Variovorax paradoxus: one gene and its partners. The protein of the gene in region 3 interacts with the protein of the main gene of each other region in a pairwise test. Links are inferred from orthologs where the notes say so. Each region holds a gene or a part of one and is shown on either strand. Other genes may lie near its edges. The genes, in order: glnL, QFZ42_RS10515 and glnK.

What was found.
Region 1: the proteins of glnK (region 3) and glnL interact in binary tests that used the Escherichia coli proteins (3 or more experiments, as listed by UniProt). The link is inferred for Variovorax paradoxus from one-to-one orthologs.
Region 2: the proteins of glnK (region 3) and QFZ42_RS10515 interact in binary tests that used the Escherichia coli proteins (3 or more experiments, as listed by UniProt). The link is inferred for Variovorax paradoxus from one-to-one orthologs.

The regions. Positions count from the first base shown.
Region 1 is NZ_JAUSXG010000001.1:3,495,555-3,500,052, forward strand. The notes cover bases 1,535-4,498. They hold glnL (nitrogen regulation protein NR(II)), read right to left. Parts: upstream 3,575-4,498; coding sequence 2,495-3,574; downstream 1,535-2,494. Other genes in these bases: ntrC (nitrogen regulation protein NR(I)), read right to left, coding at 1,535-2,472; QFZ42_RS16590 (hypothetical protein), read right to left, coding at 3,585-4,094; glnA (type I glutamate--ammonia ligase), read right to left, coding at 4,238-4,498. Also shown: xth (exodeoxyribonuclease III), read left to right, coding at 1-350; QFZ42_RS16575 (hypothetical protein), read left to right, coding at 356-862; more of ntrC, read right to left, coding at 940-1,534.
Region 2 is NZ_JAUSXG010000001.1:2,243,530-2,248,190, reverse strand. The notes cover bases 604-3,730. They hold QFZ42_RS10515 ([protein-PII] uridylyltransferase), read left to right. Parts: upstream 604-923; coding sequence 924-3,530; downstream 3,531-3,730. Other genes in these bases: pgm (phosphoglucomutase (alpha-D-glucose-1,6-bisphosphate-dependent)), read left to right, coding at 3,615-3,730; map (type I methionyl aminopeptidase), read left to right, coding at 604-889. Outside these bases: more of map, read left to right, coding at 65-603; more of pgm, read left to right, coding at 3,731-4,661.
Region 3 is NZ_JAUSXG010000001.1:5,110,665-5,114,879, forward strand. Bases 740-3,420 are described here. They hold glnK (P-II family nitrogen regulator), read right to left. Parts: upstream 2,409-3,420; coding sequence 2,070-2,408; downstream 740-2,069. Other genes in these bases: QFZ42_RS24315 (ammonium transporter), read right to left, coding at 740-2,048; QFZ42_RS24325 (TorF family putative porin), read right to left, coding at 2,479-3,303. Also shown: QFZ42_RS24310 (SMP-30/gluconolactonase/LRE family protein), read right to left, coding at 1-263; more of QFZ42_RS24315, read right to left, coding at 516-739; QFZ42_RS24330 (YifB family Mg chelatase-like AAA ATPase), read left to right, coding at 3,520-4,215. UniProt on the Escherichia coli protein: Involved in the regulation of nitrogen metabolism. Regulates the activity of its targets by protein-protein interaction in response to the nitrogen status of the cell.

The DNA of each region.
Region 1 (4,498 bases), 1.6 Mb from region 3 along the record:
TGCTCGGGGACTTCAACATCACGCCCGAAGACCGCGACAGCTATGACCCGGTGGGCCTGAAAGAAACGATCCATCACACGACCGAGGAACGCGAGGAGTTCAGGGCGCTGCTCCAGCTTGGCCTGGTCGACAGCTTCCGCCTGTGCGAGCAGCCCGAGAAGAGCTATTCGTGGTGGGACTACCGGATGCTGGGCTACCAGAAGAACCGGGGCCTTCGCATCGACCACATCTTGGTGAGCGAGCCGCTGGTGCCGCGCGTCAAAGGGTGCATCATCGACCGCGTGCCGCGCAAGTGGGAAAAGCCAAGCGACCATGCACCCGTGGTGCTCGATCTCGACCAAGGAATTTGACGAAGATGACCATTCGCACCCTCACGATCATTGCAGCGGCGCTGACCCTCGTCGCCTGCTCGGCTTTCAAGTCCGCGGACAAGGCCGAAGACGGCAAGTCGGCCCCCTCCGCGCCCGACGAGGTGGCAAGCCCGAGGACCGACGTGCCGACCGTGCGCCTGATCACCGCGCAAACACCGGCCGTGCGGGCCTATCGCAAGACTGGCGCGCGCCAGATCTACAAGGCCTACGCCCAGCGCATCTACAAGGGGAAGATTCCTCCGCTGGTCTATGCCGTGGTGGTGGTCGAAACCGAGCTCGATGCGAACGGCAATGTCACGAACGTCACGTTCAGCCGCGTGCCGAGCCATGCCCCGGAAGTGCCGGGCAAGATCGCGGAGCTCATCAAAGCGGCATCGCCGCTGCCCAGCCCGGGGCGACTCGGCGCCCACACGTATGTCGACACGTGGCTTTGGGACAAGAGCGGAAACTTCCAGCTGGATTCGCTGACTTTAGGACAGCGAAGCCGGTAGCTGAGGCTCGCCCCAGTCGTCGCGGTGGTCCTGGAATGGGCCGCCGCTCTCTCCTTCTCTCTATTCGAAGCGGCAGCCTATTCGATGCCCAGTTCCTGGATCTTCCGGGTGATGGTGTTGCGTCCGATGCCCAGCTTTTGAGCGGCTTCGATGCGGCGGCCGCGGGTGTTGGCCAGGGCGGTGAGGATGAGCCGCGACTCGAAGCGGCGCGAAAGCGCGTCCCAGACGTCGGTGCGACCGGCGGCCAGCAGCGCCTGGGCTTCCATTTCAAGGCCGCTCTCCCAACTGCTGGCGCCCACGAGGCCTTCAGTGCTGGCTTCCGGCGCGGCGCTCGCCGGAGCGGATTCACGCTCGGGGCTCGGCGACAGCAACGGTGCGGGTTGCACGAGAGTTGCCGTGCCGACGCCTGTATCCGCGGCTTTTGCTTCCACGCCGGCTGCGGCGGCCATGACCTCGGGCGGCAGGTCCTTGGCTTCGATGAGCTGGGCTGGCGCCATGACGGTGAGCCAGTGGCAGATATTCTCGAGCTGGCGCACGTTGCCGGGGAAGCTGAACGATGCGAGCTTGGCCAACGCCGCATCGGAGATGCGCTTGGGCTCGACGCCAAGCTGGCGCGCACTCACCTGCAGGAAGTGGCGCGTGAGCGCGGGCACGTCTTCGCCGCGCTCGCGCAGCGCGGGCAGGCGCAGGCGAATCACGTTGAGGCGGTGGAACAGGTCTTCGCGGAAGCCGCCGAGCTTCACGCGCTGCTCCAGGTCCTGGTGCGTGGCCGCAATCACGCGCACGTTGGCCTTGACCGAGTTGTGGCCGCCCACGCGGTAGAAATGCCCGTCGCTCAGCACGCGCAAGAGGCGGGTCTGAAGGTCGAAAGGCATGTCGCCGATTTCGTCGAGAAAGAGCGTGCCGCCTTCGGCCTGCTCGAAGCGGCCGCGCCGCATGGTCTGCGCGCCGGTGAAGGCGCCGCGCTCGTGGCCGAAGAGTTCGCTCTCCAGCAGGTCCTTGGGAATGGCCGCGGTGTTGATGGCGACGAAGGGGCCGTTGGCGCGCGGCGAATGCTTGTGCAGCGCGCGCGCCACCAGTTCCTTGCCCGAGCCCGATTCGCCGGTGATGAGCACCGTCACGTTGCTTTGCGAGAGGCGGCCGATGGCGCGGAACACGTCCTGCATGGCGGGCGCCTGGCCCAGCATTTCGGGCGCGGCCACCATGCGCTCCTCGGCCACTTCCTCACGCTGGCTTTCGTCGACGGCGCGGCGGATGAGCTCGACGGCACGCGGCAGGTCGAAGGGCTTGGGCAGGTATTCGAAGGCACCGCCCTGGAACGCCGAAACGGCGCTGTCGAGGTCGGAAAACGCCGTCATGATGATGACGGGCAGGCCGGGGTGCTTGGCCTTGATCTTGTCGAGCAAGTCGAGCCCGGAGCCGCCGGGCATGCGGATGTCGCTCACCAGGACCTGCGGGCCCTGCTGTTCGTCGTCGGCGGCGAGTTCGAGGGCGGCCAGCACCTCGCGCGTGTTGGTGAAGCTGCGCGTGGGCAGGTCTTCGCGCAGCAAGGCCTTCTCCAGCACGAAGCGGATCGATTGGTCGTCATCAACTATCCAGATCGGCTTCATGCATCTCCTTGTTGCCGTGCTGCTAGGGCAGCGGTATCAGTATCTTGAAATCGGTTCGGCCCGGGACACTGTCGCACTCGATCACGCCGTGATGCTGTTGCACAAAAGTTTGTGCGAGCGTCAATCCAAGCCCTGTCCCGCCTTCCCTTCCCGATACGAGCGGATAGAAGATGCGGTCCTTGATCGTGTCCGGCACACCCGGTCCGTTGTCGATGACATGCAATTCCAGTGCCAATCGATACCACTGCTTATTGAATATCACCTGTCGGGCGATGCGGGTCTTGAAAGTGATCTGCGCGTCGCCCGCCGCGCGGCGCTCCGCCAGGGCCTGCGCCGCGTTGTGCACGATGTTGAGCGTGGCCTGGATCAGCTGCTCGCGGTCGCCGCGAAACTCGGGAATCGACACGTCGAAGTCGCGCTCGATGTGCAGGTCGCGCGGAAACTCCGCAAGAATGACCGAGCGCACGCGCTCGCAGACTTCGTGGATGTTGACGTCGCCCACCACGTGCGGGCGCCGGTGCGGCGCCAGCAAGCGGTCGACCAGCGTCTGCAGCCGGTCGGCTTCGTGAATGATGACCTGGGTGTATTCGATGAGGTCGCGCGACTCCACCTCCATCTGCAGCAGCTGCGCCGCGCCGCGAATGCCGCCCAGCGGGTTCTTGATTTCGTGTGCGAGATTGCGGATGAGTTCCTTGTTCGCCTGCGCCTGGTCGAGCAGGCGTTCCTCGCGGTCCTGGCGCACCTGCTGCTCGAGCGGCGACATCTCGATGACGAGCTCGCCCGACTTGTCGCCCTGCGCCAGGGTGACCTGCACCGGCATCAGCTCGTGGTTGACGCGGCGCAGGAAGGCTTCGTAGCGCAGCGTGGCGAAGTCGTTGCTGCGCGCGCCGTCGATGGCGGTGCGAAGCACGTGCGGCTCGTGAAAGCAGGCGCCGAACTGAGAACCTTCGAGGGTGCGGCGCGATGTGCCCAGCGCGTCTTCGAGGGCCGCGTTGGCGAACAGCACCGAACCGTTGGTGCTGACCACGGCAATCAGCGTGGACAGCAGATCGAAGGGCTGAAAGCGCGGCGTGGCGCCGGCCGCCTTCTTCCCGAATGCCATGATGGACTGACTACTGCTTGACCGGCAGGCGGCCAAGTTCGCGGCGAATGCCGGCGATGTCGCTCTCGTTGCGCGCCAGTTCGGCCTTCATTTCAGCCACGCGATCGAGATACTTCTGGTAGTTGCGGCCTTCGCTGCCCTGCTTCTCGGGCTCGCCGTTGTTGTATTCCTTCTGCAGCTCGGCCTGGCGGGCTTCTGCTTTCTTGAGCTCGGCTTCGAGCACCGAACGCGCTTCACCGTCGCGCGCGCGCTGGTCGACGCCTTCGACGCGCGGGCTGCCTGCGGGCGCACGCGCAGCGGAGGAGCCACCGCCGCCGCCCGAAGACTTGGCGGCCGGCATCCCGGAGCCTTGCACGACGGTGACGTTGCCGCCTTCCATGACCTTGCAGCCTTTTTGCTGCGCAATGGTCGAGTTGTTGGTGTATTCATTGCCGCAGCGCCACACGCGCTCCTGCGACGTCGCCGGCACGGCGACGGCCAACAATGAACCAGCCAGGAAAATGAGAGAAGCAGTCTTCATGAGAATCGGTGGATGGCGCGACAAAGGCGCATTTTCATGCAATTCGACTCCATCGGTGACAAGATGTTCCGCGTCAACGAAAAAGGACGGCCGAAGCCGTCCTTTCTGTCTTACTTACCCGTCAGGGGCTTGCGCCCGCCGATTTACAGGGAGTAGTACATGTCGAACTCGACCGGATGGGTCGCCATGCGGAAGCGCGTGACTTCCTGCATCTTGAGGTCGATGTACGCATCGATGTAGGCATCGGTGAACACGCCGCCCTTGGTCAGGAACGCACGGTCCTTGTCGAGGTATTCCAGCGCTTGGTCGAGGCTGTGGCACACGGTCGGGATCAGCGCGTCTTCTTCCGGCGGCAGGTGGTACAGGTCCTTGCTGGCGGCTTCGCCCGGATGGATCTTGTTTTC
Region 2 (4,661 bases), 2.9 Mb from region 3 along the record:
GCGGCAGGGACACGAAGTGCGCCGCACCGGGGCAGGTTCATCTGCTGGATGGGATAATTCCGGGATGAGCATTACCTACAAAGACGCGGCAGGCATCGAAGCCATGCGCGTCGCCTGCCGTCTGGCCTCCGAGGTGCTGGACTACCTCACGCCCTTCATCAAGCCGGGCATCACCACGAACGACGTCGACCGGCTGGCCGCCGAGTACATGGTCAAGCAGGGCACCACCTCGGCCACCGTGGGCTACATGGGCGCCAGCAGCGTGCCCTTTCCGAAGTCGCTCTGCACCTCGGTGAACCACGTGGTCTGCCACGGCATTCCCAATGACAAGCCCTTGAAAAAGGGCGACATCATGAACGTCGACGTGACCGTCGTCAAAGACGGCTGGTTCGGCGACAACAGCCGCATGTACATCATCGGCGATGCCTCCATTGCGGCCAAGCGCCTGTGCAGCGTCACCTTCGAAGCCATGTGGCACGGCATTCTGCAGGTGCGCCCGGGGGCCCACCTGGGCGACATCGGCCATGCCATCCAGAAATTCGCCGAGGGCCAGGGCTATTCGATCGTGCGCGAGTTTTGCGGCCATGGCGTGGGCCAGCGCTTTCACGAAGAACCGCAGGTGCTGCACTACGGCCGCCCGGGCACGCTGGAAGAACTCAAGCCCGGCATGATCTTCACCATCGAGCCGATGATCAACGCCGGCAAGCGCGAGGTGAAGGAAGACTTCAAGGGCGGCCAGTACGACGGCTGGACCATCGTCACCCGCGACCATTCGCTCTCGGCGCAATGGGAGCACACGGTGCTGGTCACCGAAACGGGCTACGAAGTGCTCACGCTGTCGGAAGGCAGCCCGCCCCTGCCCTCGTTCGTCACCTCCACGAAAACGTGAGCCGCGCGAGCGGCGCACGGCCCCGGACAAAGCCGTGATCGAACCCGCCAAGATCGATGTCGCCACGCTGCGCGAAGCCTATCGCGCAAAGAAGCTCGCGCTGTTCGACACCCTGCGGCTTGCACGCGCGCCCACGCGCAGCGTGCACACGGTGCTGCGCCAGCTGTCGGCGCTGGCCGACCAGACGCTGTGCGCGCTGTGGCGCGAAGCCGATTTCGGCGATTCGCTCGCGCTGGCGGCCGTGGGCGGCTTCGGCCGCGGCGAGCTGTTTCCGTATTCCGACGTCGACGTGCTGTTGCTGCTGCCGCCCGAAGGCCACGCCAGCGAAATCGACCCGGCTCGCATCGAGGCCTTCATCGGCCACTGCTGGGACGCGGGCCTTGAAATCGGCTCCAGCGTGCGCACGGTCGAGGAGTGCCTGGCCGAAGCCGAGAAGGACGTGACCGTCCAGACATCGCTGCTCGAATCGCGGTTGATCACCGGCAACAAGAAGCTCTTCGTGGCTTTTCGCCGCCGCTTTGCCCGGGCCATCGATCCGCAGGCTTTCTTCATGGCCAAGTCGCAGGAAATGCGGCACCGCCACCAGAAGTACGACAACACCCCCTACGCGCTCGAACCCAATTGCAAGGAGTCGCCGGGCGGCCTGCGCGACCTGCAGACCATTCTCTGGATGACCAAGGCGGCCGGATTCGGCAGCCGCTGGGACGACCTTGCCAAGAACGGCCTGGCCACTTCTTTCGAGGCGCAGCAGATCAAGCGCAACGAGGCCCTGCTCTCGCTGATCCGCGCGCGGCTGCACGTGATTGCCAACCGGCGCGAAGACCGCCTGGTGTTCGACCTGCAGACCGCCGTGGCCGCGAGCTTCGGCTACGAGAGCGAGTCCCAGCGCAAGTCGAGCGAGGCGCTGATGCGGCGCTACTACTGGGCGGCCAAGGCGGTGTCCCAGTTGAATCAGATCTTGCTGCTCAACATCGCGGAGCGCCTGCAGCCGATGGACGAGCAACACACGCCCGTCAACGAGCGCTTCTACGAGCGCGCGGGGCTGATCGAGATTGCGAGCGACGACCTCTACGAGCGCGAGCCGCACGCCATTCTCGAGACCTTCCTGCTCTACCAGAAGACCATCGGCGTGAAGGGCCTGTCGGCGCGCACGCTGCGCGCGCTCTACAACGCGCGCCACGTGATGGACAGCAAGTTCCGCAACGATCCGGTCAATCACGAGACCTTCATGCGCATCCTGCTGCAGCCCTACGGCATCACGCATGCCTTCCGGCTGATGAACCAGACCTCGGTGCTGGGGCGCTACCTGCGGGTGTTCCGCAGCATCGTGGGCCAGATGCAGCACGATCTGTTCCACGTGTACACGGTGGACCAGCACATCTTGATGGTGCTGCGCAACGTGCGGCGCTTCTTCATCGCCGAGCATGCGCATGAATACCCGTTCTGCTCGCAGCTTGCGGCCGGCTGGGACAAGCCCTGGATTCTCTACGTGGCGGCGCTGTTCCACGACATTGCCAAAGGCCGCGGCGGCGACCACTCCACGCTCGGCGCACGCGACGTGCAGCGCTTCTGCAAGCAGCACGGCATCGCGCGCGAAGACTCCAAGCTGATCGAATTCCTCGTGGCCGAACACCTGGTGATGAGCCAGGTGGCGCAAAAGCAAGACCTGAGCGATCCCGAGGTGATCGGCGCCTTCGCCAAGCGCGTGGGCAACGAGCGCTACCTCACCGCCCTTTATCTGCTGACCATCGCCGACATCCGCGGCACCTCGCCGCGCGTCTGGAATGCCTGGAAGGGCAAGCTGCTCGAAGACCTGTACCGCTACACCCTGCGCGCGCTCGGTGGCCGCATGCCCGACCCGGACGCCGAGGTCGAATCGCGCAAGCGCGAGGCACTGGTGCAGCTCGCGTTGCACGCGCAGCGCTTCGAAGCGCACAAGGCGCTGTGGGACACGCTCGATGTCGGCTACTTCATGCGCCACGACGCGGCCGAGATCGCGTGGCATGCCAAGCAGCTCTCGCGCTTCGTGCCGCCATCCAACGTACCCGTCGACCCCAAGGCGCCGCCCATCGTGCGGGCGCGTCTTTCGCCGGTGGGCGAAGGGCTGCAGGTGGTGGTCTACACGCCGGACCAGCCCGACCTGTTCGCGCGCATCTGCGGCTATTTCGACCAGTCGTCGTTCAGCATCCTTGACGCAAAAGTACACACCACGAGCAACGGCTACGGGCTCGACACCTTCCAGGTTGTAACTACTTTCCTGCCCGACCACTACCGCGATCTCATCAGCATGGTCGAGTCCGGCCTTGGACAAACGCTGACCGAAGCCGGCCCTCTGCCTCCACCCAGCGTGGGACGGGTGTCGCGCCGCGTGCGCAGCTTCCCGATCAAGCCGCGCATCAGCCTGTTGCCCGACGACAAGGCGCAGCGCTGGCTGCTCAACATCTCGGCCAGCGACCGTGCGGGGCTGCTGTATTCGGTAGCACGCGTGCTCGCACGGCATCACCTGAATCTGCAACTCGCCAAGGTCACGACCCTGGGCGAGCGCGTGGAAGACACGTTCCTGATCAGCGGCCCTGAGCTGCAAGGGCAGAAGACGCAGCTGGCCATCGAGACCGAACTGATGGACGCTCTGGCCTCCTGAGGCGCTTTCCGCTTGTTTCGTTCGCAGGCGCATCCTGCGGCATGATGTTGCCGACTTGATTCAACTCGATCGGCAACACTCGACATGAGCCAAAAGACCCATCCTCTCGCGGGCCAGCCCGCACCGCTGGACCTCCTCGTCAACGTCCCGCGCCTCATCTCGGCCTACTACACGGGCCGGCCCGATCCGTCGGTGCCCGCCCAGCGCGTGGCCTTCGGAACATCGGGGCACCGCGGCTCCTCGTTCGACGACGCGTTCAACGAATGGCATGTGCTGGCCATCAGCCAAGCGATTGCCGACTACCGCAAGCAAAAAGGCATCGACGGTCCGCTCTTCCTGGGCATCGATACGCATGCGCTCTCCACGCCCGCATTCAACAGCGCGGTCGAAGTGCTGGCCGCCAACGGCGTCGAGCTGATGCTGTCGAAGGACGACGAGTACACGCCGACGCCTGCCGTCTCGCATGCCATCCTGGTCTACAACCGCGGCCGCACCACGGGGCTGGCCGACGGCATCGTGATCACGCCTTCGCACAATCCGCCCGAAAGCGGCGGCTTCAAGTACAACCCGCCCAACGGCGGCCCGGCGGGCACCGACATCACCTCCGCGGTCGAGGCTGCGGCCAACAAGATGCTGGCAAACGGGCTCGAAGGCGTGAAGCGCATGCCGCTCGCGCAGGCGCTGCGCGCTTCGACCACGCACCGGCACGACTACCTCAACACCTACATCGAAGATCTGGCCCAAGTCCTCGACATGGATGCCATCCGCGGCGTGGAGATCGACCTCGGTGTCGACCCGTTGGGTGGCGCCGGCGTGCACTACTGGCCAGCCATCGCCGAGCGGTACAAGCTCAAGCGCCTCACCGTGCTGAACCAGGAGGTCGACCCGACCTTCCGCTTCATGTCTCTCGACTGGGACGGCCGCATCCGCATGGACCCGTCGTCGCCCGACGCGATGCACCAGCTGATCGCGCTGAGAGACCGCTTCGGCATCGCCTTTGCCTGCGACACCGACCACGACCGCCATGGCGTGGTCGCACGCAGTTCGGGCCTGATGCAGCCGAACAGCTACCTCGCGGTGATGATCGACTACCTCTACACGCACCGGCCGCAATGGCCGGCGCAGGCGGCC
Region 3 (4,215 bases):
ACCAGTTCACCGCCCCATTCACGAGCCCGGTAGATGCCGTCGCGCAGCGCGATCACCAACCCGCCGCTTCGCGCTGGCGCCATGCAACCGGGCTCGGTGGTCAGCGCCCAGCGTTCCACCTTGGCACCGGCCGTGCCGATTTCCCCGCGCGTGCGCAGCACCGCGCGCCCCGGAATGTCTAGCCAGTAAAGCGAGCGTTCGTGCGGGTGCCAGAACGGCGATTCGCCGAGCTCGCAAAGGCTGTCTTCGAGGGTGGTCCACATGATCTCGGCATTGTGCATCCGCTCCCCCGCAGGCCAAAAAAAAAGCCCGCTGACGCCGAAGCGCTCGCGGGCTGAACATCCAAAGGAGACCTTGCTGAAAAACTCGTTCCTGCTTTTTCTTCTTCTCACCACCAGCCCGCGCACCGCATGCCTTCTTCCAGAAACACCGCGGAACCGGCTTTGCCGGGCCGCTGGTGTTGCCCCCAGCAGGGGGGTTGGCGAAGCGACACGAAGTGCGCGAAGACTGGGGGGTTACCTGTTATATGCGGTCTCGCCGTGCGAGGAGATGTCGAGGCCTTCGCGCTCTTCTTCTTCCGACACACGCAGGCCGATGGTGAGGTCGGCGATCTTGAAGGCGATGAACGCCACCACGCCCGACCAGACGATGGTCAGCAGCACGCCCTTGAGCTGGATCCAGACCTGGGCACCGATGCCGTTGGAGATGACGCTGGCCGTGACCCAGTCGCCCACGAGGCCGGGGCCGCCGAGTGCCTGGGTGTTGAACACGCCGGTGAGCAGCGCACCGACGATACCGCCGACACCGTGCACGCCGAACACGTCGAGCGAGTCGTCCGCGCCGAGCAGCTTCTTGAGGCCGTTGACGCCCCAGAGGCAGGCGAAGCCGGCGATGAAGCCGATGATGATCGCGCCCATCAGGCCGACGTTGCCGGCGGCCGGGGTGATGGCCACGAGGCCTGCAACGGCACCCGAAGCGGCACCCAGCATCGAGGCCTTGCCGCGCATCAGCGCTTCACCGATGCACCATGCGAGCACCGCGGCAGCGGTGGCGGTGAAGGTGTTCATGAAGGCGAGCACGGCGCTGGTGCCGGCTTCGAGGGCCGAACCGGCGTTGAAACCGAACCAGCCGACCCACAGCAGCGAAGCGCCGACCATGGTGAGCGTGAGCGAGTGCGGCGTGAAGGCTTCCTTGCCGTAGCCGACGCGCTTGCCGATGACGAAGGCACCGACCAGGCCGGCGACGGCGGCGTTGATATGCACCACGGTGCCGCCGGCGAAGTCGAGCGCGCCCCACTGCCAGATCAGGCCGGCCTTGCCGTTCATGGCATCGACCACGTCCTTGGAGGCGTAGGCGTCAGGGCCCATCCAGAACCAGACCATGTGGGCGAGCGGCGCATAGCTGAAGGTGAACCAGATCACCATGAACAGCAGCACGGCCGAGAACTTGGCGCGCTCCGCGAAGGCACCCACGATCAGGCAGCAGGTGATGCCGGCGAAGGTGGCCTGGAAGGCGGCGAACAGCAGTTCGGGGATGTAGACGCCCTTGCTGAAGGTGGCGCCGGGCGCGAACACACCGGTGGCCGGATCGAAGATCCCCTTCATGAAGAGCCGGTCGAATCCGCCGAAGAAGGCATTCCCTTCGGTGAACGCGATGCTGTAGCCGTAAATGAGCCACAGCACGACGATCATCGAGAAGGTGACCATCACCTGCATCAGCACCGACAGCATGTTCTTGCTGCGCACCAGGCCGCCGTAGAACAGCGCCAGGCCGGGAACGGTCATCATGATGACGAGCAGCGTGGACAGCATCATCCAGCTGGTGTCACCCTTGTTGAAGGAAGGAGCCGGCGCTGCGGCGGGTGCTGCTTCGGCAGCAGCGGGGGCTGCGGCAGGTGCCGCAGCCGCAGGAGCAGCCGCGGGAGCCGGGGCGCTGGCCGCCGGTGCGGTTGCAGCTGGCGCTTCCGCCGCGGGCGCCTGTGCGAAGGCGGCCGTGCCGGCAGCGAGCACGCTCAAGCCGAGTGCAAGAGAAACAAGCAGTTTTTTCATGGTTGTTTTTTTCCGGGCTGATCAGAGGGCTTCGCGGCCGGTTTCACCGGTGCGGATGCGAACGACCTGCTCGAGGTTGTAGACAAAAATCTTTCCGTCGCCGATCTTGCCGGTGCGGGCCGCACCCTCGACGGCTTCGATCACGCGGTCGACGAGGTCGTCGGATACCGCTGCTTCGATCTTGACCTTGGGCAGGAAGTCGACCACGTACTCGGCGCCGCGGTACAGCTCGGTGTGCCCCTTCTGGCGACCGAACCCCTTGACCTCCGTGACCGTGATGCCCTGCACGCCGATGGCCGACAGTGCCTCGCGCACCTCGTCGAGCTTGAACGGTTTGATGATGGCTGTGACCAGCTTCATGATGACTTTCTCCTTCTTGGATGGAATGAATGGCGCGGCAGCTTGGGCCGCACCTTGTTCTTGTGCCTGCTTACAGCGTCTTGCTGAGCGTAACGATGAAGCGCGCCTTGTTGGGCGAGTAGTACTGCTGGCCGATCGGGCCGAAGCCGAAGTCGACCCCCGGGTTGCTCAGCGCGAGGTAGGAGCTCTTCTTGTTGGCGCCCTGCACCGAGCCGGCCAGTGCCAGGCCGTTGCCGAAGTCATACGACACGCCCACGTTGTAGTCCACGTAGCTCTTGTAGCCCAGGCTGCGGATGTCGCTGGACATGTGGGTGTAGCCGAGGGCGGCCTTCAGCGTGAGCTTGGGCACGATTTCCTTGCTGTAGGCCAGGTTCAGGTAACCGGTGTTGGTGCCCTTCAGGCCCGAGCCCGACTTGTAGCCGGCGTAGCCGAAGTAGTCCTTGGACACCGTGTGCGAGTACTTCAGGGTGAACGAGCCGATGGCTTCGTCGGCCCAAGTGCCCGCGCCGTACAGTTCGGTCGTGTTGCCGATGGAATTGCCGGGGTAGATGTAGGTCAGCGCGCCCACGTCCATGTCGAACGGGCCGGCCTTGAACTTGTAGCCGCCGTAGATGTCGCTCTCGATGCTGTTGCCCTGGAGCCAGTTGACGCTGGAATTCCAGTTGCCCACGTAGAAGCCGCTTTCGCCGAACGCGTAGTCGAAACCGCCCTGGATCGCGGGCTTGAAGCCCTTGGTCTTGGCGTAGTCGTTCTTCCCGATCATGTCCTGGTCCTGACCGCGGAACTTGTAGTTGCTGGTCAGGGCCACATTCCCCGAGAGCTGGGCGCTCGCCAGCATCGGCAGGGCTGCAAGGGCGACCACGGCCACTGCCTGGGCGAATTTACGGTGCATCATCGAGACTCCTCGGAGTTGGTGGATTGTTGGGGTGGACAGCGTTTCATAGCAGGGAGCGTGCCAAAGTGCTCGTTCCGCCCTGCTGCATGGCCGCAGCCCCTGCATCCGCAACACCGATGAAAAGTTACAAGAGTGTTCAGATGCGACGCCCTCAAGGGCTCGCGGTGCACAAGTCCGACCAAAAACGGGCGCACCACAATGGGGAGAGTCATAAAAATGAGCTTGTCTTTGGTGCAAAGCCGCGCTTTGCTTGGGCTGGAAGCAGCCAGTGTCACGGTCGAGGTGCATCTGGCGAACGGCCTGCCGAGCTTCACGCTCGTCGGGCTCGCGGAAACCGAGGTCAAGGAGGCGCGCGAACGCGTGCGTTCGGCCATCCAGAACGCCGGGCTCGAATTTCCGAACAACAAGAGAATCACCGTCAATCTGGCGCCGGCGGACCTGCCCAAGGACTCCGGCCGCCTCGACCTGCCCATCGCGCTCGGCATCCTCGCCGCCAGCGGGCAGATACAGTCCGCCCGGCTCGCGGGACACGAGTTTGCCGGCGAACTCTCGCTTTCGGGCGAGTTGCGCCCCGTGCGCGGCGCGCTCGCCATGGCCCTCGCCCTGCACACCCGCGGCATTGCGACACGCCTGGTGCTGCCCACGGAAAGCGCGAAAGAAGCGGCCCTGGTGCCCGGCGGCGAGGTGTATGGCGCCAGGCACCTGCTGGACGTGGTGCAGCGCTTCATGGCCGAGGACGCCGCCGCCGTGGCTCCGGCCGAGCCGCCCCATCCGGACGGCTGGGCCCGAGTTCACGCCGCGGCCGCAGCGCCCACACCCCTTTATGCCGACCTGGCCGACGTCAAGGGCCATGCCGGCGCCAAGCGCGCGCTCGAAATCGCTGCCGCTGGCGGCCACAGCCTCCTGATGGTC